DNA from 3 places in the Leucobacter sp. WKLB1 genome. Region 2 is predicted to be linked to each of the others. Evidence: predicted binding sites of a transcription regulator. Region 2 holds the regulator's gene; each other region holds the start of a gene.

Region 1 (7,120 bases), 570 kb from region 2:
TTTCCTGAGAAAAAGCCATGAGCGCGATCCTAGTGATGCGGACGCCACTGCAGCAGGGCCGAGTCGGAACTTCACCCGCCAGTTCACCCGCGACGCGGATCCCCACGCGTGTCGGTGATCCGGCCGGATACACCGCGGGCCCGGATCGAAACCGACCCGGGCCCGCGACGCGAACTGCTTAGCGCTTGTAGTTCGGCGCTTCGACGACCATCTGCACATCGTGCGGGTGCGATTCCTTGAGCCCCGCCGCGGTAATGCGCACGAAGTTGCCGCGCTCCTTGAGATCGACGATGGTGCGCGCCCCCACGTAGAACATCGACTGCCGCAGCCCGCCGATCATCTGGTGGCTGACGGCACCGACCGGGCCGCGGTAGGGCACCTGACCCTCGATGCCCTCGGGAATGAGCTTCTCGTCGCTCGGCACGTCGGCCTGGAAGTAGCGGTCCTTGGAGTACGACGTGCGCTCGCCGCGCGTCTGCAGCGCGCCCAGCGACCCCATGCCGCGATAGTTCTTGAACTGCTTGCCCCCGACGAAGACCAGGTCGCCCGGGCTTTCATCCGTGCCCGCGAGCAGCGAACCCATCATCACCGATGATGCGCCCGCGACGAGCGCCTTCGCGATGTCGCCTGAGTACTGCAGCCCGCCATCGGCGATGACCGGCACACCCGCCGGCGTTGCGGCCTTCGCAGCCTCGTACACCGCGGTGACCTGGGGCACGCCCACACCCGCGATGACGCGCGTGGTGCAGATGGAGCCGGGCCCGACGCCCACCTTCACCGCATCGGCACCGGCGTCGACGATCGCCTTCGCGCCCGAGTAGGTCGCGACGTTGCCGCCGATCACGTCGACCGCGGCGAACGCCGGGTCGGCCTTGATCTTGGCGATGATGTCGAGCACGCCCTTGCTGTCACCGTTCGCGGTGTCGACGACGAGCACGTCAACTCCCGCGTCGACCAGTGCACCCGCGCGCTTCCATGCATCACCGAAGAAACCGACCGCCGCGCCGACGCGGAGTCGCCCGGCTTCGTCTTTCGTCGCGAGCGGGTACTGCTCTTCTTTGTCGAAGTCTTTGACCGTGATGAGCCCGGTGAGTCGCCCTTCGCCGTCGACGAGGGGCAGCTTCTCGATCTTGTGCTGTCGGAAGATCGCTGCTGCGTCTTCGCGCGAGATGCCACGCGGGCCGGTGATCAGCGGCATCTTCGTCATGGCGTCGGCCACCCGCACCTGCGAGCGATCCTTCGGATCGATGAATCGCATGTCGCGGTTCGTGATGATGCCGAGCAGCACATCGTTCGAATCGACGACGGGCAGCCCCGAAACGCGGTACTCGCCGCACAGCGCGTCGACCTCGGCCACCGTCGCGTCGACCGACGTCGTCACGGGGTTGGTGATCATGCCGGCTTCGCTGCGCTTGACCCGGTCGACCATCTCGGCCTGATCCTGAATCGAGAGGTTGCGGTGCAGAATGCCGAGGCCGCCGTTGCGCGCCATGGCCACCGCCATGCGGGTTTCGGTGACCGTGTCCATTGCCGCTGAGATCAGCGGGATGTTCAGGCGGATGCGCCGTGTGAGCTGAGTGGACGTGTCCGCCTCGCTCGGGATGACGTCGGTGTGCGCCGGCAACAGCAGCACATCGTCGTAGGTCAGGCCGGTGAACGCGAAGGGGTCACGCTGTTCCATGGAACCTCTATCTATCTGGGAGTGGGTCTGTCAGAGATTCGCGGGTCGCCGGATGCGGCACCCGTGCTGCATCTCAGTCTAAAGGTATGGGGGCGGTGGTCACCTGCGCCGACGGCGAACGCCGCAGCGTGCGCACCATATCGATGATGAGGATCACGAGCGCGATCCATACCCCGATGAAGCCGATCCAACGCCCGACCGTGATCTCCTCGTGCGTCACGAACGTGCCGTAGAGGAAACTGAGAATCGGTGTGAGGAACTGCAGGAATCCGATGTACGACAGCGGCAACCGCCGCGTAGCCTCGCCGAACAGGATCAGCGGCACTGCGGTCGCGATGCCGCTGAGCAACACGAGAACGGTGATATCGGCACCGAACGAGAACGCGGTGATCCCGGTCGTCGTGGCGATGATGGCGAGCTGCACGGCGGCGATCGGCAGCGTGGCGATCGTCTCAACCGTGAGCCCGGTGATGCCGTCGACGGACTCCCCCGCGTGCTTGTGCACCGCACCGTACAGGCCGAACGAGAGCGCGATACCGAGTGCGATCCACGGGAACGATCCGTACGCGATCGCGGCGATGAGCACCCCGACGCCGGCGATGCCCACGGCGACCCATTGCAAGCGGGTCAGTCGTTCTTTGCGCACGATCACGCCGATGAGGATCGTGAAGAGGGGGTTGATGAAGTAGCCGAGCGCCGTCTCGAGCACGTGCCCGGTCATGACACCGATGACGAAAATCTGCCAGTTCGCGTACAAAAACAGCGCGGAGAGGGCGAACCAGCCGAGCAGGCGCGGTGTGCGCAGGATCGTCAGCACCTGAGCCCACTTGCGCGTCGCCGTGACGAGCAGCGCGCAGAAGAGCAGCGATGTGGCGACGCGCCACGGCACCACCTCGAACGGACCGACCATCGCGATGAGGCCGAAGTAGAACGGGAACGCACCCCACCAGAGGTACGCGCCGAGACCGAATCCGAGCCCTGCACGCGTCTGCCCCATCGAATCAGTCTACGACCGCCGACCCCGCGAATACGACAGCGGCCCCGACGATCCGTCCGGATCATCGGGGCCGCTGTGCGAGAACGCGATGCTTAGCGCGTGACGACCGCGAGAATGTCGCGAGCCGAGAGCACGAGGTAGTCGTCGCCGCCGACCTTGACCTCGGTGCCGCCGAACTTCGAGTAGATCACGACGTCGCCCACGGCGACATCGAGCGGAATGCGGGTGCCCGCGTCGGAGACGCGGCCCGGGCCCACTGCGACGACCTCGCCCTCCTGGGGCTTCTCCTTGGCGCTATCGGGAATGACGAGACCGGAAGCGGTGGTCTGCTCTGCCTCGACCTGCTTGATAACGATTCGATCCTCGAGCGGCTTGATGGCGACCGACACGGTTGACCTCTTTCCAATGTCTGAAAGTGAGTTCGCGCCCACCCCATGCGAGCGCGTCTAGGTCCGAGTCTATGGCTCCGGTTGGCACTCGTGCAAGGGGAGTGCCAACCGTGTCAGCCAGGATCGCCGACAGCGAACGCCGCGCCTACAATGTGGAGTACGCCCGCGATGGCGCCTCGACGGGTCCGTCGCACCGAATCGTTCTGGAGGAGCCGCAATGTCCACACCCCAGTACCCGGAGCAGCCGACTACCCCGCTCCCCGATCTCGCATCGTCTGCCGCGCCGACGCAGGCGTTCCCGCAGGCCCCCGCCGGCGCAGCGGCGCCGTACGGAGCCCCAAACGGCTATGCCGCGCAGCCCTACCGGCAACCCGTGCCCGCGTCGACGGCGACGACACTCGCGCAGACGAACACCTTCGCACTGCTCGCGATCATCCTCGCGTTCATCGCTCCGGTCGCCGCGATCGTGTTCGGTCACATGGGCCTGAGCCAGATCAAGCGCACGGGCGACGCCGGTCGGGGCATTGCGCTCACCGGGCTGATCATCGGCTACGCCTACTTCGTGCTCGTCGCCCTCTTCGTCGTGCTGTACGTCGGTTTCGTCATCACGATGATCGCGTCACTCGGGGCCGCGTTCTCCGGGTTCGACTCGGGGTACGACCCCTACAGCTACTGAACCGCATGCACGCATCGGCTCATGAGCCGCACCGGCCCCGGGATCCCGTCCCGGGGCCGACTGCTGCCGGCGCCCTGCCGGGCTGGAACGCACTGCTGACCCCGGACGGCCTCGAAGCGCTCGCGCTGGTGGGAGACGCCCTCGAAGCCGGCGAGACCGCGGATTCGCTCAACCGTCGCCTGCGCGCCGCGGGGTCCGCCCCCGAGTTGGTCGCCGCGGTACTCACGCAAGGCGCGCTGCAGCGCAAGGCCTCAGCGAAGTTCGGTGAGCTGTCGCGGTCCCTGCTCTTCACCCCTGCCGCCCTCGAGCAGGCGAGCCGCATGGTTGTCGCTCGCGGCCACGCCGCCAGATTCCGCGACGCAGGTTGCACTCGGGTCGCAGATTTGGGGTGCGGGATCGGCACGGAGTCGATCGCACTCCTCGAAGCGGGCATCTCGCCCCTCGCCGTCGAACTCGATCCGTTCACCGCGCGGCTCGCCGCAGCGAACGTCGGGGTCGTCGCCCGCAGCACCGGGGCACCGGCACCCGAGGTGACCTGCGGGGATGCCACGCAGTTCGCTCTCGATCGCGCTGACGGCGCCTTTCTCGATCCGGCTCGTCGCACCGCCGGGCATCGCGACACTCGCCGCATCGCTTCCCCCGACGACTACTCGCCGTCCCTCAATTTCGCATTCGGCCTCGCAGATCGGCTGCCCGTCGGGGTGAAGCTGGGGCCGGGGCTCGACCGCGATCTTATCCCCGACGATGCCGAGGCGCAATGGGTCTCGGTCGACGGGCAGGTCGTCGAAACCGCACTGTGGTTCGGCGGTGCGGCCCGCACGGGCGTGAAGCGTGCCGCGCTGCTGCATCGCGGCGCCGAGACCCACGAGCTCACGGCCGCGGCCGATGCTCCCGATGCACAGGTGCGCCCACTCGGTTCCTACCTGCACGAACCCGATGGTGCGGTGATTCGCGCGCGCCTCATCGGAGCGGTTGCCGACGAGCTCGGCGCCGGGATGATCAATGCACACATCGCCTACCTGACGAGCGACACGCTCACTGCGTCACCGTTCGTGCAGTCCTTCCGCGTGCTCGATGCGTTGCCCTCACGCGAGAAAGATCTGCGGCGCGAGCTCGCGGCTCGCGGTATCGGTCGGCTTGAGATCAAGAAGCGCGGAGCCGACATCGACCCGGCGCAGTTGCGCACACGTTTGAAACTCCGAGGCGATCGCAGCGCGACACTCGTGCTGACGCGCGATGCGGCCGGCAAGCACATCACACTGCTGACCGAGCGCTGCTGACGGGCGCCTGCCGCAGATGCACAAGGGCCCGGAAGCCGAAGCTTCCGGGCCCTTGTGCATGTGGGTGCAGTGATTCCTGCTTACTGCTGGTCGAGCTGCTCCTGCAGCTGCTGCTGCAGGTTCGGGTCGTTGACCACCGACGCGAACACCACGGCGACGAGGATCAGCACGATAATGCCGAGCACAATCGCGATCGAACCAGTGATGATACCGGTCAGCGAGAGCCCCTTGGACTGGCCCTTCTTGCGTGCGACGATGCCCAGTACCAGCGCGACGATGCCGCCGATGATACCGATGACACTCAGCGGCCATGAGAGCACGAGGCTGACGATACCGACGATCAGCGACGAGAGCGCGAGACCCTTCGGTTGCACCGGAGCTCCGGCGTACGCGGGAACTCCGGGAGCGGCGGGCGCAGACGGAGCCGGCGGCACCGATGATGCGCTCGGAGCGGCAGGCGGCACCGGGCCCGCAGCGGGTTCGTTGCCAGGCAGGTTGTCGGACATGATTCTCCTTCGATCAAGCATCGATGAGGCGTATTCCCCAATTCGCTCTTCAAAGATAACGCTCAGGTTCGACTGATGCACGCATTTCCTGCGCATGTGACGACGAAATTCGTCGCCGACCGCCCGTCACCCGACTTGCACCTGCTGCACCGGCAGTGTCGAGTCCGCCCCGAATCCGAGCCCTGAGGGTGCATGCCCCGCCGCGACAAGCTGCGCCCCGAGCGACGCGATCATCGCACCGTTATCGGTGCACAGCGAGAGCGGTGGCACGCGGAGCTGGATACCCGCACCGGCCGCACGCTCTGCCGCAAGTGCTCGCACGCGTGCATTCGCGACAACGCCTCCGCCGAGCAGCAGTCGCGGCACGCCGAGGTCGCGGCAGGCGGCAATCGCTTTCGTGAGCAGCACGTCGGCTACGGCTTCACGAAAGCTCGCCGCGACATCGGCAACGGGAATCTCGGCTCCGGCAGACACCTGCTGCTCGACCCAGCGCGCGACCGAAGTCTTCAGCCCGGAGAAGGAGAAGTCATACCGATGCCGTTCCAAATCTTTGGGCCGGGTGAGCCCGCGCGGAAAGCGGATCGCGTTCGGGTCGCCATCCGCGGCAACCCGATCGATCTGCGGGCCCCCGGGATACGGGAGCCCGAGCAGACGAGCCACTTTATCGAAGGCCTCCCCCGCCGCATCATCGATGGTCTCCCCGAGCAGTTCGACGTCGCCGACCAAATCGCGCACGAGCAGCAGCGAGGTGTGCCCGCCCGACACCAGCAGCGCGATGGTCGGCAACTCGAGTTCTCCGACCGCACCGACGGCCTCGCGCAATCCCTCGCCGTGCAACAGGTCGGCGCCGACATGGCCGACGAGATGGTTGACCGCGTAGAGCGGCTTGTCGAGCGCGATCGCGAGCGCCTTCGCCGCGGAGACGCCGACCATCAGCGCACCCGCGAGCCCGGGGCCGGAGGTCACCGCGATGGCGTCGAGCTCGTCGAGCTGCACCCCGGCGTCGGCGAGTGCGCGCTCGATCGTGGGCGTCATGGCTTCGAGATGCGCACGCGCTGCCACCTCGGGCACGACGCCTCCGAACCGCGCGTGCTCATCCATCGACGAAGCAATAGCGTTTGCGAGCAGGGTGCGCCCGCGCACGATGCCGACGCCTGTCTCGTCGCAGCTCGTCTCGATGCCGAGCACGAGCGGTTCGCGCACCGTCATGACCGTTCCGCCTCTCCGTTCGTGCGACCCTCGCGGCGCCGCATCTCAAGTCTCATCACAACGGCATCCACGCCGTCGGGCTGGTAGTAGCGGGGGCGCACCCCGATCTCGGCGAACCCGAGGGAGGTGTACAACCGCTGCGCTACCGGATTGTCCGCGCGCACTTCGAGGAAGACTTCTCGCACGCCACGCGCATCGGCATCGTCGAGCAGTGCGTTCATCAAGCGGCGCCCGTCACCAGCGCCGCGCGATGACGCCGAGAGCGCGATCGTCTGCACGTCCGCCTCGGTTCCCACGGCGAGGAGGCCGGCGTAGCCGCGCACCGATCCCCCGGCATCAGTGAGCACGAGGTAGGTGCGGTGGTCACCCACGATTTCCTCCC
Region 2 (7,120 bases):
GCTTCGCCGCTTCACGCGCAATACGCTGCCACTTCGCGACGCCCTTCGCAGTCTTCTCAGCACCGCCCGCGCCGTCCCAGCGCGAAACGGAGCGGCTCGCCTGCCAGGGCACGATCGCGTCGACGCCGAACTCGGTCGCCTGCTCGACGGCGCGCTCGTCGCGATCACCCTTGGCGAGTGCTTGGACGAGCACGAGGCGCGGCCCGACCGGGGCGTCACCGCCCTCGACATGATCGATGCGCACGCTGAAGCGATCCTTCGCGACCTGCTCTGCGGTGCCGGCACCGATCGCGCCGCGACCATTGCCCACGAGAATGCGCTCGCCCGCGCGCAGACGGCTCACGCGAACCGCGTGCCGCGCCTCCTCACCGGTGATCTCGACCAGCGCGCCCGGGGCGAACGCCGCATCGTCGAGATCTTCCCGGTAGTAGAGGTTCGCCATGCTCAGCCCTGGCGGAAGAAGCGGTCGCGAATCTTTCCGAAGAAGCCTTGGTGGAACTCCCCGAGATGCGGCTGCTCGTCCTTGCGAAGCGCGGCGAGCTGGCGCACCAGATCTTTCTCTCGGTTCGACAGCTTGGTCGGCGTCGCCACCTGCACCGCAATCTTCAGGTCGCCGCGCGTCGTACTGCGCAGGCCCTGGATGCCGCGCCCGCGCACCGTCAACATGTCGCCCGACTGGGTACCGGCTTCGACTTCGACCTCGACCTCACCGTCGAGCCCCGCGAGTTTCGCGCTCGCCCCGAGAATTGCGTCGGTCATCGACAGCTGCATCGTGCAGAGCAGATCGTTGCCGTCGCGGCTGAAGATATCGTGGTGCATCACGCGGAACTCGATGAACAGGTCACCATTGGGTCCGCCGCCCGGGCCCACCTCACCACCGCCACGCATCTGCAGGCGAGTGCCGGTATCGATGCCCGAGGGCACATCGATCGGGAACGTGCGGCGCTCGCGCACGCGCCCCTTGCCCGCGCACTCGACGCAGGGATGCTCGATGACCGTGCCGTACCCCTGGCAGCTGCCGCACGGGTGCATCGTGACGACGTTGCCGAACAGCGAACGGACCTGGCGCTGCACCTGACCCTGCCCGCCGCAGACATCGCAGGTGACGGGGTGCGTGCCGGGCTGGCAGCAGCTGCCCTGGCAGACGTTGCAGAGCACGGCCGTATTGACCGTGATCTCGCGCTGGGTGCCGAAGATGACGTCTTCGAGCGATACGTCCACGCGAATCATCGCATCGTCACCGCGCTCCGAACGCGAGCGCGGGCCGCGCTGACCGCCGCCGAAGCCGCCCCCGAAGAACGTCTCGAAGATATCGCCGAAGCCCGCCGCACCGCCCTGGCCGCCGCCCATGTCGTAACGCTGACGCTGCTCGGGGTCGCTGAGCACATCGTAGGCGTGCGTCACATCTTTGAACTTCTCTGCTGCCTCTTCGCCCGGATTCACATCCGGGTGCAGCTGGCGCGCCAGGCGCCGGTAGGCCTTTTTGATCTCTTCGGGGGTCGCCTCGCGGGTGACTCCGAGGGTCTCGTAGTGATCGGCCACGCTGTTGTACTCCTTGGGGGTTGGTGGTGGAACGTGTGGGTCGGACGAGGCGGCAGCTTACCGCTCCTCACCCAGGAATCGGTTGAGGTATCGGGCAACCGCGCGCACCGTCGAAATGTTTCCGGCATAGTCCATGCGCAGCGGGCCGAGCACGCCGAGCTTCGAGACGGCGATGCCTTCTTCGTACGTGGACGCGATGATCGAAGTCTCAGATAATCCGTACGGTTCGTTTTCGCGCCCGATCGAAGCAGAAACCTCTCTGCCATCGTGCGCGAGTTCGCCGAAGAGTCGCAGCAGGGTCACCTGCTCTTCGATCGCCTCGAGCACCACGGGCAACGATCCGGCGAATTCACCGTCGGGGCGCGACAGATTCGCTGCGCCGGCGACGGCGATGCGGTCGTTGCGATTGGCCTGGAGCTGGTCGGAGACGACGGTCAGCACGCGCCGCACGAGGTCAATTTCATCGGGTTGCGCCCAAGTCTCGATATCTGCCTCGAGTTCGGCGACGGCTGCAGCTGCAGACTCGACGTCGATGCCGACCGCCGCTTCGGCGATCCGCTGACGCAGGCCGTGTACCCAGGCCTCGGTGACGCGCGAAGCCGGCAGCCAGGCGACCTGTTGTTCGACGACCCCGCTGCCGAGAATCAGCACGCTCAGCACCCGATCTTCACCGAGCGCCACGAGGTCGATGTGCCGCACCGCGGTGCGACGCAACGACGGGTACTGCGCCACAGCGACCTGATTGGTGAGCTGCGAGAGCAGACGCACGGTGCGGGCCATGACGTCGTCGAGATCCGAGGAATCGCCGAGGAAGCGCTCGATCGCCGTGCGCTGAGCGACCGTCAAGGGGCGAATTCGGGCCAGCGTGTCGACATAGAGCCGGTACCCCTTGTCGGTCGGGACGCGACCCGACGATGTATGCGGCTGCGCGATCAGCTCGTCTTCTTCGAGCAGCGCCATATCGTTGCGGATCGTCGCCGCGGACACCCCGAAGCTGTGGCGATCGACGATCGCCTTCGAGCCCACGGGTTCGTTCGAGGAGACGTAGTCGCTGACGATCGCGTGCAGTACGGCAAGGCTGCGCTCGGAAACCATTGCCCCTCCTGACGCCGAATCGTGGATGCGGGCCCCGCGCACAGGCGCTGGCACTCGCTTATTCCGAGTGCTAAGCCTACCGCAGTCCGGCGACCAGGAGGCATTCGGAGCGGCGGCTCCGTGTTCGCCTGCGGCGAGATCGGTGGTGTGCGCTCCGACGCACGTCAGCTGCCGAGCAGCCGGTGCACGACGGTATCCGCGAGCAGTCGACCGCGCAGGGTCGGGATCACCCGACCGCCGATTGCGGCGCGCCCGTCGATGAGTCCGTCGGCGATGAGCTGCGGGATTGCCCGACGCTCCTCCGCCGACAACACCTCGGCAGGCAAGCCCTCGGCGATCCGGGTTTCGAGCAGAATGCGTTCTTCACGGCGTGACGCATCGGTGAGTGTTTCGCGCGAGTGCGCTGGGGAGACGCCCGCCGCCATGCGCTGCGCATAGGCACCAGGGTGCTTGACGTTCCACCACCGCACGCCGCCGACGTGGCTGTGGGCGCCTGGCCCAGCAGCCCACCAGTCTTCGCCGGTCCAGTACGAGAGATTGTGCCGGGAGCGGGACTCAGGGGTGCGCGACCAATTGCTGATCTCGTACCACGAGAAGCCAGCGGCAGCGAAGCGCGCATCGGCGAGCTCGTACATCTCGGCGTGCAAGTCCTCGTCGGGTTCCGCCACCTCGCCACGACGAATCTGCGCTGCGAGTTTCGTGCCGCGCTCGATGATCAACGCATACGCCGAAATGTGATCGGGAGCGCACTCGAGTGCGGCGTCGATCGAGCGTTCCCAGTCGGCAAGACTTTCGCCTGGTGTGCCGTAAATGAGGTCGACGCTCACCTGAAGGCCCGCGTCGCGAGCCCATTCGGTGACGAGCGGCACGCGCTCGGGCGAGTGGGTGCGGTCGAGTGTGGCGAGCACGTGCGGCACTGCAGACTGCATGCCGAAACTCACGCGGGTGAAGCCGGCCTCGGCGAGCGTGCGCAGGTACGCGGCGTCAACGGAATCGGGGTTCGCTTCCGTCGTCACCTCAGCTCCCGGCGCCAGCCCCCACTCCTCGCGGATGCGGCCGAGCATGGCCGAAAGGTCGCTCGCCGGCAGCAGCGTCGGCGTGCCACCCCCGAAGAACACGGTCGAAACCGGGCGTTCGGGAAGACCCGCGTCGCGGAGCACCGACGCGCCCAGCGCGAGCTCCTGGCCGACTTGAGACGCGTAATCGTCACGCGTCGTGCCGCCGAGCTCACTCGCGGTATAGGTGTTGAAGTCGCAGTACCCGCAGCGGACACGGCAGTACGGAACGTGCACGTAGACGCCGAAGTTTCGGTGTTCGGCCCCGATGGCGACACTCGCAGGAAGCGAGCCGTCTTCGGGAGCCGGATCACCCTCGGGGAGCGCGCTCGGCACGGCGGATCACCGACGGCTGCTCGGCCGACGCTGATGCGTGGTCGACACGGGCACTTCGGATGTGGAGGGGTCGTCGTCTGAGGCCCCAACCGGTTCAGCCACCGGGCTCGATTGCGGCGATTCCGGCTCATCAGATTCTTCGGGCTCAGCGGACTCAGTCGTCTGCTCCTTCACGATCAGCTCTGATGCCGCACTCGACTCAGACGACTCATCGGACGCGGGAGTCCCGCCTGACTCGACGAACTCAGGTTCGAGCACTTCGGGAGCCCCCGGCGACGACTCGACGCGATCGACGACGTCGGCGGCATCGCCGTCGACAGTGATAGCGGCAGGTGTCTCATCGCCTGCCGCCCCCAAGTTGGGTGCGGGTTGTGCGCCCGGGGCGAGGCTCGCGAGTTGCGATTTCACGGCGTCGAGCGCGATGCGCACGTCGGCACGCCCCTTGAGCCCCAGCAGCCCGCTCTTCGGGGCAGCGACGAATCCGCGGGCGACGGCCCACACGGTGTCATCGGGGCGAAATTCGATCGCGAAGCGTTGCTCCCCGACTGCTCCCTCTTCGTCTCGAGTACCCCACGCGAAACCAACGCACCGATCGTCATCGATGGTGTAGATCACGAGTATGCCTCGCGGGTCTTGACCATCTGCGTGCAGTGTCGCTGTCGTTCCGGCGACGATGTACGGTTCGCCGTCGGGCCCGAAGTGCTCTTCGAGCTCACCCGCGGCTTCGGGGATGCCGTCACCCGAGAACGACGGGCCGGCGTACTCCGCTCCCGAACCGCGCACGATGTCGGTGACGCGCACGCCCGAACCGCGTTGCGCGCCCCAGGTCATGAGGAGGCTCGATGCGAGCAGGAAGCGCTCCTGTCCGCTGCCGAGGCGCAGTTCTTCCTCGTACGACGTCATGCCTTCCGGCGGAAACTTGACGATATCGGGTTGCTTCGACGCGCCGACGGCGGCGTACGTCACCGGCATCTCGACGTGGCTGCTGCGGCGCGGGGGCTGCTCCTTGCTCATCGCTTGGCGCCTTCCTTGCCCTCCACATCTCCGGAGAGCGCTGCGATGAAGGCTTCTTGGGGAACCTCGACGCGCCCCACCATCTTCATACGCTTCTTGCCCTCTTTCTGCTTCTCGAGCAGTTTGCGCTTGCGGCTGATGTCGCCGCCGTAGCACTTCGCGAGCACGTCCTTGCGGATCGCGCGGATCGTCTCACGAGCGATCACTCTCGCGCCGATGGCTGCCTGAATCGGCACCTCGAACTGCTGGCGCGGGATGAGCTTGCGGAGTCGCTCCGCCATCATCGTGCCGTAGCTGTAGGCGTTGTCGCGGTGCACGATCGCGCTGAAGGCGTCGACCGTGTCTCCCTGCAGCAGGATGTCGACCTTCACGAGGTCGGCTTCCTGATCGCCCATCGGTTCGTAGTCGAGGCTTGCGTAGCCCTGCGTGCGACTCTTCAGGTGGTCAAAGAAGTCGAAGACGATCTCGCCGAGCGGAATGCTGTAGCGGAGCTCCACGCGCTCGCCCAGGTACTCCATGCCGAGCAGGCTGCCGCGGCGGCTCTGGCAGAGCTCCATGATGGCGCCGACGTAGTCTTTCGGCGCCAGGATTGCGGTCTTCACGACGGGCTCGCGCACGTTGCGGATTTTGCCGTCGGGGTACTCCGACGGGTTCGTCACCGTCACTTCAGTGCCGTCTTCTTTGGTGACTTGGTAGACGACGCTCGGTGCGGTGGCGATGAGATCGAGGTCGAACTCGCGGCGCAGGCGCTCGGAGATGATCTCAAGGTGGAGCAGGCCCAGGAAGCCGCAGCGGAAGCCGAAGCCAAGTGCGACTGATGTCTCGGGTTCGTATTGCAGCGCTGCGTCTTCGAGCTTCAACTTGTCGAGCGCTTCACGCAGCACCGGGTAGTCGGAGCCGTCGAGCGGATACAGGCCCGAGAACACCATGGGCTTCGGGTCGGTGTAGCCGGGCAGCGCCTCGGTCGCCGGGCTGCGCTTCGCGGTGACGGTGTCGCCGACCTTCGAGAGCCGCACATCTTTCACGCCGGTGATCAGATAGCCGACCTCGCCGACGGCAAGCCCCTGCGTCGGCCGCATCTCGGGCGCCGACACGCCGATCTCGAGCGCCTCGTGGTCGTAACCGGTCGACATCATCTGGATCTTTTCGCGCGGCGTCAGCCTGCCGTCGATCATGCGCACGTAGGTGACGACACCGCGGTACGGGTCGTACACCGAGTCGAAGATCATCGCTCGCGGGGCGGCATCGGCCACACCGACGGGCGCGGGGATGCGCTCAACGACGCGATCGAGCAGCTCCTCTACACCGGCGCCGGTCTTGCCCGAGACCTTCAAGATGTCGTCGGGATCGCCACCGATCAGATCAGCGATCTCGCGCGACACGCGCTCGGGGTCGGCAGCCGGGAGGTCGATCTTGTTCAGGACCGGGATGATTTCGAGGTCATTCTCCATCGCGAGGTAGAGGTTCGCGAGCGTTTGCGCCTCGATGCCCTGAGCAGCGTCGACCAGCAGGATCGCGCCCTCGCACGCGGCGAGCGAGCGCGACACCTCGTAGCTGAAGTCGACGTGACCCGGGGTGTCGATCATATTGAGGGCGAAGTCACCAGCATCGGTTGCCCAGTGCATGCGCACCGCCTGCGACTTGATCGTGATGCCGCGCTCGCGCTCGATATCCATCTTGTCGAGGTACTGCGCCCGCATTTCACGGTCGGGCACCGTTCCGGTGACCTGCAGCATGCGGTCGGCAAGCGTCGACTTGCCGTGATCGATGTGCGCGATGATGCAGAAGTTGCGGATCTTCGCGGGGTCGGTCGACGCCGGTGCCGGGGGGTTCAAGCTGCGTGGAGACATTGTTCGCAATTATCGCACGCGCCGGCGCCGGATCGCGCGCGTGCCGACATCTGGTCGGTTTCGAGCAGGAGAACGCCTGAACGCCACGCCCACCCCTGGATCGGTGACGCGTTGCTCGCGAGTCGCGGAAGTCATGCTTCCATTCCATCAAGGACCACCGACATGACTGACGCGACCCGCAATACCGGGTATCACGTTCCGACTTCTGCTAGACTCGACTCTTGGCTT
Region 3 (7,120 bases), 850 kb from region 2:
CCGCCTCGGCGGGCGAAGGCGCGAAAGACAAGAAGACCTATACCCCAGCGGCCACGGCTCCGGCGACGACCGGGGTCACGGTGATCACCGACCCCGACAAGATCAAGCCGGGCGGTCGCATCGAGATCGAGGCCTCAGGCTTCGATGCCGAGGATGAGGGCGTGCTCGTCGTGCTCTATTCCGACCCGATCGTGCTCGATGACGCGGCGAAAGCTGACAAAAACGGTGTCGTGCGCTGGTCGGGAACGCTGCCGAAAGACGTGACCGGCACGCATACGATCACCATCCAAGGCAGTTCGAATGCGGGTGCCGTGATCGATATCGTCGACGAAAAGACCAAGAAGAAGGCCTCGCAGTCGAAGGCCGAGCAGGATGAGCAGCAGCTCACCGCGCAAGCAGTGCAGGATCGCGCTGCCGCCGCAGGGTTCCTCCCCACCGCGGGCGGCATGGCACTCTGGGAGTGGTGGGCCAGCGCGGGCGGCCTCGTCGCGATCGCCGCGTGCATGACACTGCTCGCGATCCGACAGCGTCGCCACTCCGCGTAGCCGCGCACCATCCGTGCTGACTTTCACCCGCAACTGAGACACAGGAGAACTATCCGTGAACGCCCGAATCCGCCGCTCCGGCGCACTCCTCGCCGGAGCCGCAATGATCGGCGGGCTGCTGCTCGCCCCGACCGCAGCGCAGGCCCAGCCGGTACGTGCCGAGAGCGCGACTGCGGGCACCTGCGAGGTCAGCGGTGGATCGTTCACCTGGGGTGTGAAAGAGAGCTTCCGCGCGTACATCAGTGGCAGCATCGCGAACGGATCGTGGGAGGAGAGCGACGGCGCCACCTACGAGACGCCGAACTTCTCGTGGGGCGGCGCGACCGGAAGCATCGACCCTGAGACGGGCGAGGGTTCGGTATCGTTCACCGGTACGGTGCACTTCACCGGCCACGACGGCGTGCTCGATCTCACGCTCGCGAACCCGACGATCGAGTTCGAGGGTGACGGCTCGGCGGCGTTGCTGCTCGATGCGCGCAGCAACGACATGGAGGGCGAGGTCGCGATCGACGCGACGCAGGAGTGGGTCGGTGACGTGACGGTGCCGGATCAGCTCGGCGTGAGCGACAACGCGCTGCAGCTGCAAGACCTGCCCACGAAGCTCACGAACTCCGGGGCGAAGGCGTTCGCCGGATTCTACGAGGCCGACATCGATCTCGACCCGATCGCGGTCGACCTGCAGTTCGCGAGCTGCGCGGATTCCGCGGGCGGCTCGGCGAGTGCGGCCGGTGACGGCTCAGCAGCGAACTCGGACGATACTGCGCTCGAGGCCCCCGTGGCGACGCAGACCCCCAACCCGGTGGAGGCGTCGAACGACATTCCATGGCTCCCGATCATCATCGGCGGCATCGCCATTCTGGTCATCGGGATCACCGGCGGCATTCTGCTGGGCGGGCGCAAGCCCAAGTCTGCGGCGCCCTCAGTCGCCCCGCATACCGATGCCGCGCAGCAGCCGCAGAACCCGCAAGCCACCGAGAAGCTGTTCGGAGACGAGCAGTGACGCGCGGTCGGCGTATCCCGGCAACCGCGGCGGCGATCCTGACCGCCGCGCTGCTGCTCGCTGGCTGCTCGACTGCCGCGAACGGTGGGGGAGATACGGCGTCCGGTGGGTCTGCGCAGCCGACGGTACCGCTCGCCGAACTGCAGACGCTCGACGACCCGAAAGCGTTTGAGGGGCCCTCGACGGCGGTGCTGCAGCACTCCGAGATCGAGCCGATCGCCGACAACCCGGCGCAGTCGCTGCCGGCGACCGTGCCGTCATACGCGACTGACGGGTCGAGCAGCGACGTCGTCATCGAGTCGACCGACAAGGTGGTTGCCGCAGATCTTGGCGGCAACATCTCCGTGACGATCGCCGGCCTCGGCTTCGCCGACAGCCTCGTCGGCGTCGATCAGTCGACCACCCTCGAGAGTCTGAGCGCCCTGCCGCGGGTCACGAGCGGAGGCCACACGGTGAACGCCGAGGCCATCATCGACCTCCACCCCGACCTCGTCATCACCGACGGCACGGTCGGCCCGCGCGACGTGATTGAACAGCTCCAAGACGTGGGCATCCAGGTCGTCTTCGTGCAGAACGAAGCGTCGTTCGCGGGCGCCGAGGATCTCACGCGGCAGGTCGCTGCGATTTACGGCAGCCCCGAGACCGGGGAGCAGCTCGCCCAGCGCATCGCGAGCGAGGTCGACGCGAAGAAGGCCGAGATCGCGAAGATCGCTCCCGAGAACGCCGACGGCAAACTGCGCATCGCGTTCGTCTACCTGCGCGGCACCGCGGGCGTTTACTACCTCTTCGGCAAGGAGTCGGGCGCAGATCAGCTCATCGAGGCGCTCGGCGGCGTCGACGTCGCGACCGACATGGGCTGGGACGGCATGAAACCGATGACCGACGAGGCGCTCGTCAAGGCGAACCCCGATCTCATCCTTGTAATGACGAAGGGCATCGAGTCGGTCGGCGGCGTCGATGGGCTGCTCGAGGAGAAGCCGGCCATCGCCGTGACGACCGCGGGCGAGCACCGGCGGTTCGTCGATATGGAAGACGGCACGATCCTCTCATTCGGCCCGCGCTCGGCAGACATTCTCGACGCTCTTGCCCGGGCGATCTACGCGCCCGTGGCCGAATAACTCGGCACCCGACTGCGCGCCGCGGCGTCGATACAATAGAACACTGTGTCGGCGCCCTCGCGGCCGCAGCGGCACCCACCGCACAGAAAGCAGCACGTGACGAACGCCACCCAACGGATTCTCGGCCGCCGCAGCGCGGGCCGCGGAGCCATCGTCATCATCGCGGCGGCGATCTTGCTCGCGATCGGCATCGTGCTCTCTGCCGGCATGGGGCAGCTCTCGATCGGGCCCGCTGAGGTCATCGGCTCCATCCTGCAGAAGCTCGGGATCACCAACAGCTGGGCGCCCACCGACGACCTGATGGATCGCACACTGTGGCAGATCCGCTTCCCGCGCGTCGTCATGTCTCTGCTCGTCGGTGCCGCACTCGCGGTCGCCGGCGCCGTGATGCAGGCGATCTTCGGCAACCCGCTCGCGGAGCCCGGTGTCGTCGGCGTGTCATCGGGTGCAGCGCTGGGCGCCTCGGCGTCGATCACCCTTGGCGTCACCGCCTTCGGAAACTGGACTGTCGCGGTCTTCGCGTTCGCCGGAGGGCTCGCGGCCACCCTCATCGTGTACCTCACGGCTCGGGCTCAGGGGCGCACCGAGATCGTCACGCTGCTGCTGACCGGCGTCGCGATCAACGCCTTCGCCGGGGCCGGTATGGCGCTCTTCACATTCATCGGCGACACGGCCAGCCGCGAGCAGATCGTGTTCTGGCAGCTCGGGTCGCTCAACGGGTCGCGCTGGAACGAAGTCGTCATCGTTGCACTCGTCGCCGCGATCGCCGCATTCGTGGCGATCCTGCTCGCCGACCAGTACGACCTGCTCTCGCTCGGCGATCGCACCGCGGCCCATCTCGGTGTTCGCGTGGAACGCCTGCGCATCGTCTCGATCGTGCTGGTGTCGCTGCTGACGGGCGTCGGCGTCGCGTTCGTCGGCGTCATCTCGTTCGTGGGCCTCGTCGTACCGCACCTGATGCGGATGATTCTGGGGCCATCGCATCGTATGCTCCTGCTCGCCTCCCTCCTGGGCGGCGGCGTGCTGCTGATCTACGCCGACCTGCTGGCGCGCACCCTCGTCGACGGTGCGGACCTGCCGATCGGCATGCTCACGTCGCTGGTCGGTGGGCCATTCTTCTTCTGGCTGATCCGCCGCAACCGCAAACGCGCAGGAGGATGGGCATGAGTGTCTCGACGACTCCGGAGCCCCGCCCCGGCCAGGTTGCGCAGCAGGTCACCGGTGTGAGCTATCACGTCGGCGAGTTGGCAATCCTCTCCGATGTGACGCTCGACGTGCGCTACGGCGAGGTGCTCGCGCTCGTCGGCCCGAACGGTGCGGGCAAATCGACGCTGCTCAGCGTGCTGTGCGGCGATGTGACTCCGAGTGCCGGATCCGTGACGTTTGACGACCGGGAGATGCACGCGTGGCCCGCCCGCGAATTGGCCCGCGCCCGCGCGGTGCTGCTGCAAGCGAATCAGGTGGCGTTCTCGTTCACCGCGCAGCAGGTCATCGACATGGGGCGGGCGCCGTGGATCGGTACTCTGCAGTCCGATGACGACGAGCGAGCGATCCACGATGCAACTGTCGCCGCCGATGTCGCCCACCTCACCGGACGCGGGTTTCCGCATCTCTCCGGTGGTGAGAAAGCGCGAGTGTCGCTCGCTCGCGTACTCGCCCAAGAGACGCGCGTCGTGCTGCTCGACGAACCCACGGCAGCGCTCGACCTCAAGCACCAGGAAGCCGTGCTGCAGATCGCGCGCCAGCTCGCCGCCGCCGGTCGCGCCGTCATCGTCGTGCTCCACGACCTGTCGCTCGCCGGCGCCTACGCCGACGAGGTGGCGATCCTCGCGGGCGGTGCGCTCGTTGCACGCGGCGCGCCCGGTGCGGTGCTCACGGAGCAGCGCATTGCCGACGTCTACGGCGCGCCCGTGCGAGTGATCCCGGACCCCGACACGGGGCGACCGATTGTGATACCGCGCCGCAATCACTGACGCTGTCATCGAACTGGCAGGTCGCGGCAGGTAGTGTGGGGGCATCTCGCCCCGCGAGTGGCGTGCATGGGGCACGGCAGGAATCAGCGAAGACGAAGGAAACCCGAGTGGCGCAACGGACCGATGTGGAGGTATCACGTCCCAGTGCCCGTCAGGCCTACCCGGAAGACCGCTTCGATCGGCTGAAGCGCTCAGGCCGAGTGGGAGCGCATCGCGTCACTGCTCGCCCTCGCTATATCTGGCAGTACCTCATCGCCGGGCTCCTCGGGTTCGCCGTGCTCACAACGCTCGGCATCCTCGCCGTGCAGGGCATCGGCGGTACCGGCAAGCTCTCCCTGGCGCCATCCGGCGGATCATCGGGATCCGCCAATACACAGGTCACCGCAGAGCTCGACCCGACGGCGACGGTAGCGATCCTCAACGGCACGTCCACCCAGTATCTGGCGGCCGCGCTCGACACGATCGTGACGGAGCAGCAGTGGGGATCGATCGAATTCTCGGGGAGCGCCGCCACCGCAGACGTCGCAATCTCCGCAGTGTTCTACTCGGACCCGGCAGATGCCGCCGCAGCCGCGGGGCTGGCAGAGAAGCTCGGGGGAGTCTCCACGTACACCTCGACCGATTACGAGAAGTACGGCGTGCGGCTCGTGGTGTTGCTCGGTGCCGACTACAAGGGACCGGGCATCGATGAGGCCGCGCAGCTCGCTGCGAATGGTGGTGACGCGACCGCCGACACCACTGCCGAAGCCGAGGGCGATGCGACGGGTGCGGCACAGCGAGAAGTGAACCCCGCGACGGGCAACGAGATCAACCCGGATACGGGGCTCGATATCGACCCGACGACCGGGTGGGATATCGATGTCGCCACGGGATGGCCGATCGACCCGGCGACGGGTCTGGCGACGGATCCGTCGACGATCGCCGCCGCGAGCGATGCCACGGCGAACGCGATGGCCGACGCCGCAGCTGCGCAGTAAGCGGGCACGGGCGCGTCCGCGATCTGTTCTCGGAGTGTTCGCTCAGCGCGAGCGCGAGCGCTTGCACTCCCTGGGTGAGAGTGCCAAGATTGGTGTTAGCAGTCAATCTGGCTGAGTGCTAAACATCTGTGCGCAGGCGCATTGCGTGGGCACGGTGATGACCACATCTCGAACGTCCGGGAGGGGCGAAATACATGGCAAAGATCATTGCGTTTGATGAGGAAGCGCGTCGTGGACTCGAGCGGGGCCTGAACATCCTCGCCGACGCCGTGAAGGTGACGCTCGGCCCGCGCGGTCGCAACGTCGTACTGGAGAAGAAGTGGGGCGCACCCACGATCACCAACGACGGCGTCTCCATCGCCAAGGAGATCGAGCTCGACGATCCCTACGAAAAGATCGGTGCCGAGCTCGTCAAGGAGGTCGCGAAGAAGACCGATGACGTCGCAGGCGACGGCACCACCACCGCGACCGTGCTCGCTCAGGCGCTCGTGCGCGAGGGCCTCCGCAACGTCTCGGCCGGTAGCGACCCCATCGCGATCAAGAAGGGCATCGAGAAAGCTGTTGCAGCTGTCTCGGCGAAGCTCCTCGAGAACGCTCAGGAGATCGAGACCACCGACCAGATCGCGGCAACCGCATCGATTTCGGCCGCTGACGAGCAGATCGGCAAGCTGATCGCCGAGGCGATCGACAAGGTCGGTAAGGAAGGCGTCGTCACCGTCGAGGAGTCGAACACCTTCGGCACCGAGCTCGAGCTGACCGAGGGCATGCGCTTCGACAAGGGCTACCTGTCGGCGTACTTCGTCACGGACACCGATCGCCAGGAAGCGGTGTTCGAGGATCCCTACATCCTCATCGTCAACAGCAAGGTCTCGAACATCAAGGACCTGCTCCCCGTCGTCGATCCCGTGATCCAGTCGGGCAAGCAGCTCCTCATCCTCGCTGAGGACGTCGAGGGCGAAGCGCTCGCGACGCTGGTGCTCAACAAGATCCGCGGCATCTTCAAGTCGGCGGCAGTCAAGGCTCCCGGCTTCGGCGACCGTCGCAAGGCAATGCTGCAGGACATCGCGATCCTCACCGGCGGCCAGGTCATCTCGGAAGAGGTCGGCCTCAAGCTCGAGAACGCGACGCTCGACATGCTCGGCACCGCACGCAAGGTCATCATCACCAAGGATGAGACCACCATCGTCCAGGGTGGCGGCGACGAAGAGGCGATCCAGGGCCGCGTGACCCAGATCCGCCGCGAGATCGACAACACCGACAGCGACTACGATCGCGAGAAGCTCCAGGAGCGCCTCGCGAAGCTCGCCGGTGGCGTCGCCGTCATCAAGGCTGGCGCTGCAACCGAGGTCGAGCTCAAGGAGCGTAAGCACCGTATCGAAGACGCCGTTCGCAACGCGAAGGCAGCTGTCGAAGAGGGCGTGCTCGCCGGTGGCGGCGTCGCGCTGATCCAGGCCGGCAAGGACGTCTTCAGCGCACTCGAGCTCTCGGGCGACGAGGCAGTGGGCGC

What was found. The regulator HrcA, encoded in region 2, represses chaperone genes, less so after heat shock. The targets are predictions, from matches to a motif close to TTNGCACTCGNNNNNNNCGAGTGCNAA.
Region 1: groES (co-chaperone GroES) is a predicted target of HrcA. The motif match lies at 3,149-3,175, and genes of this name have one in related genera.
Region 3: groL (chaperonin GroEL) is a predicted target of HrcA. The motif match lies at 5,709-5,735, and genes of this name have one in related genera.

Annotation. Positions count from the first base shown of each region.
Region 1 is NZ_AP046115.1:2,503,763-2,510,882, forward strand. Features, by position in the region: gene guaB (IMP dehydrogenase) at 179-1,681, opposite strand; gene rarD (EamA family transporter RarD) at 1,755-2,678, opposite strand; gene groES (co-chaperone GroES) at 2,771-3,067, opposite strand; gene ACZF5Y_RS11400 (DUF4190 domain-containing protein) at 3,285-3,743, shown strand; gene ACZF5Y_RS11405 (THUMP-like domain-containing protein) at 3,749-5,023, shown strand; gene ACZF5Y_RS11410 (hypothetical protein) at 5,104-5,529, opposite strand; gene tsaD (tRNA (adenosine(37)-N6)-threonylcarbamoyltransferase complex transferase subunit TsaD) at 5,656-6,738, opposite strand; gene rimI (ribosomal protein S18-alanine N-acetyltransferase) at 6,735-7,120, opposite strand, start outside.
Region 2 is NZ_AP046115.1:1,930,070-1,937,189, forward strand. Features, by position in the region: gene ACZF5Y_RS08770 (16S rRNA (uracil(1498)-N(3))-methyltransferase) at 1-442, opposite strand, end outside; gene dnaJ (molecular chaperone DnaJ) at 445-1,542, opposite strand; gene hrcA (heat-inducible transcriptional repressor HrcA) at 1,600-2,637, opposite strand; gene hemW (radical SAM family heme chaperone HemW) at 2,802-4,028, opposite strand; gene ACZF5Y_RS08790 (DUF1990 domain-containing protein) at 4,035-5,042, opposite strand; gene lepA (translation elongation factor 4) at 5,039-6,892, opposite strand.
Region 3 is NZ_AP046115.1:2,776,248-2,783,367, reverse strand. Features, by position in the region: gene ACZF5Y_RS12830 (HtaA domain-containing protein) at 1-545, shown strand, start outside; gene ACZF5Y_RS12825 (HtaA domain-containing protein) at 601-1,545, shown strand; gene ACZF5Y_RS12820 (heme/hemin ABC transporter substrate-binding protein) at 1,542-2,663, shown strand; gene ACZF5Y_RS12815 (FecCD family ABC transporter permease) at 2,760-3,830, shown strand; gene ACZF5Y_RS12810 (heme ABC transporter ATP-binding protein) at 3,827-4,636, shown strand; gene ACZF5Y_RS12805 (LytR C-terminal domain-containing protein) at 4,744-5,613, shown strand; gene groL (chaperonin GroEL) at 5,808-7,120, shown strand, end outside.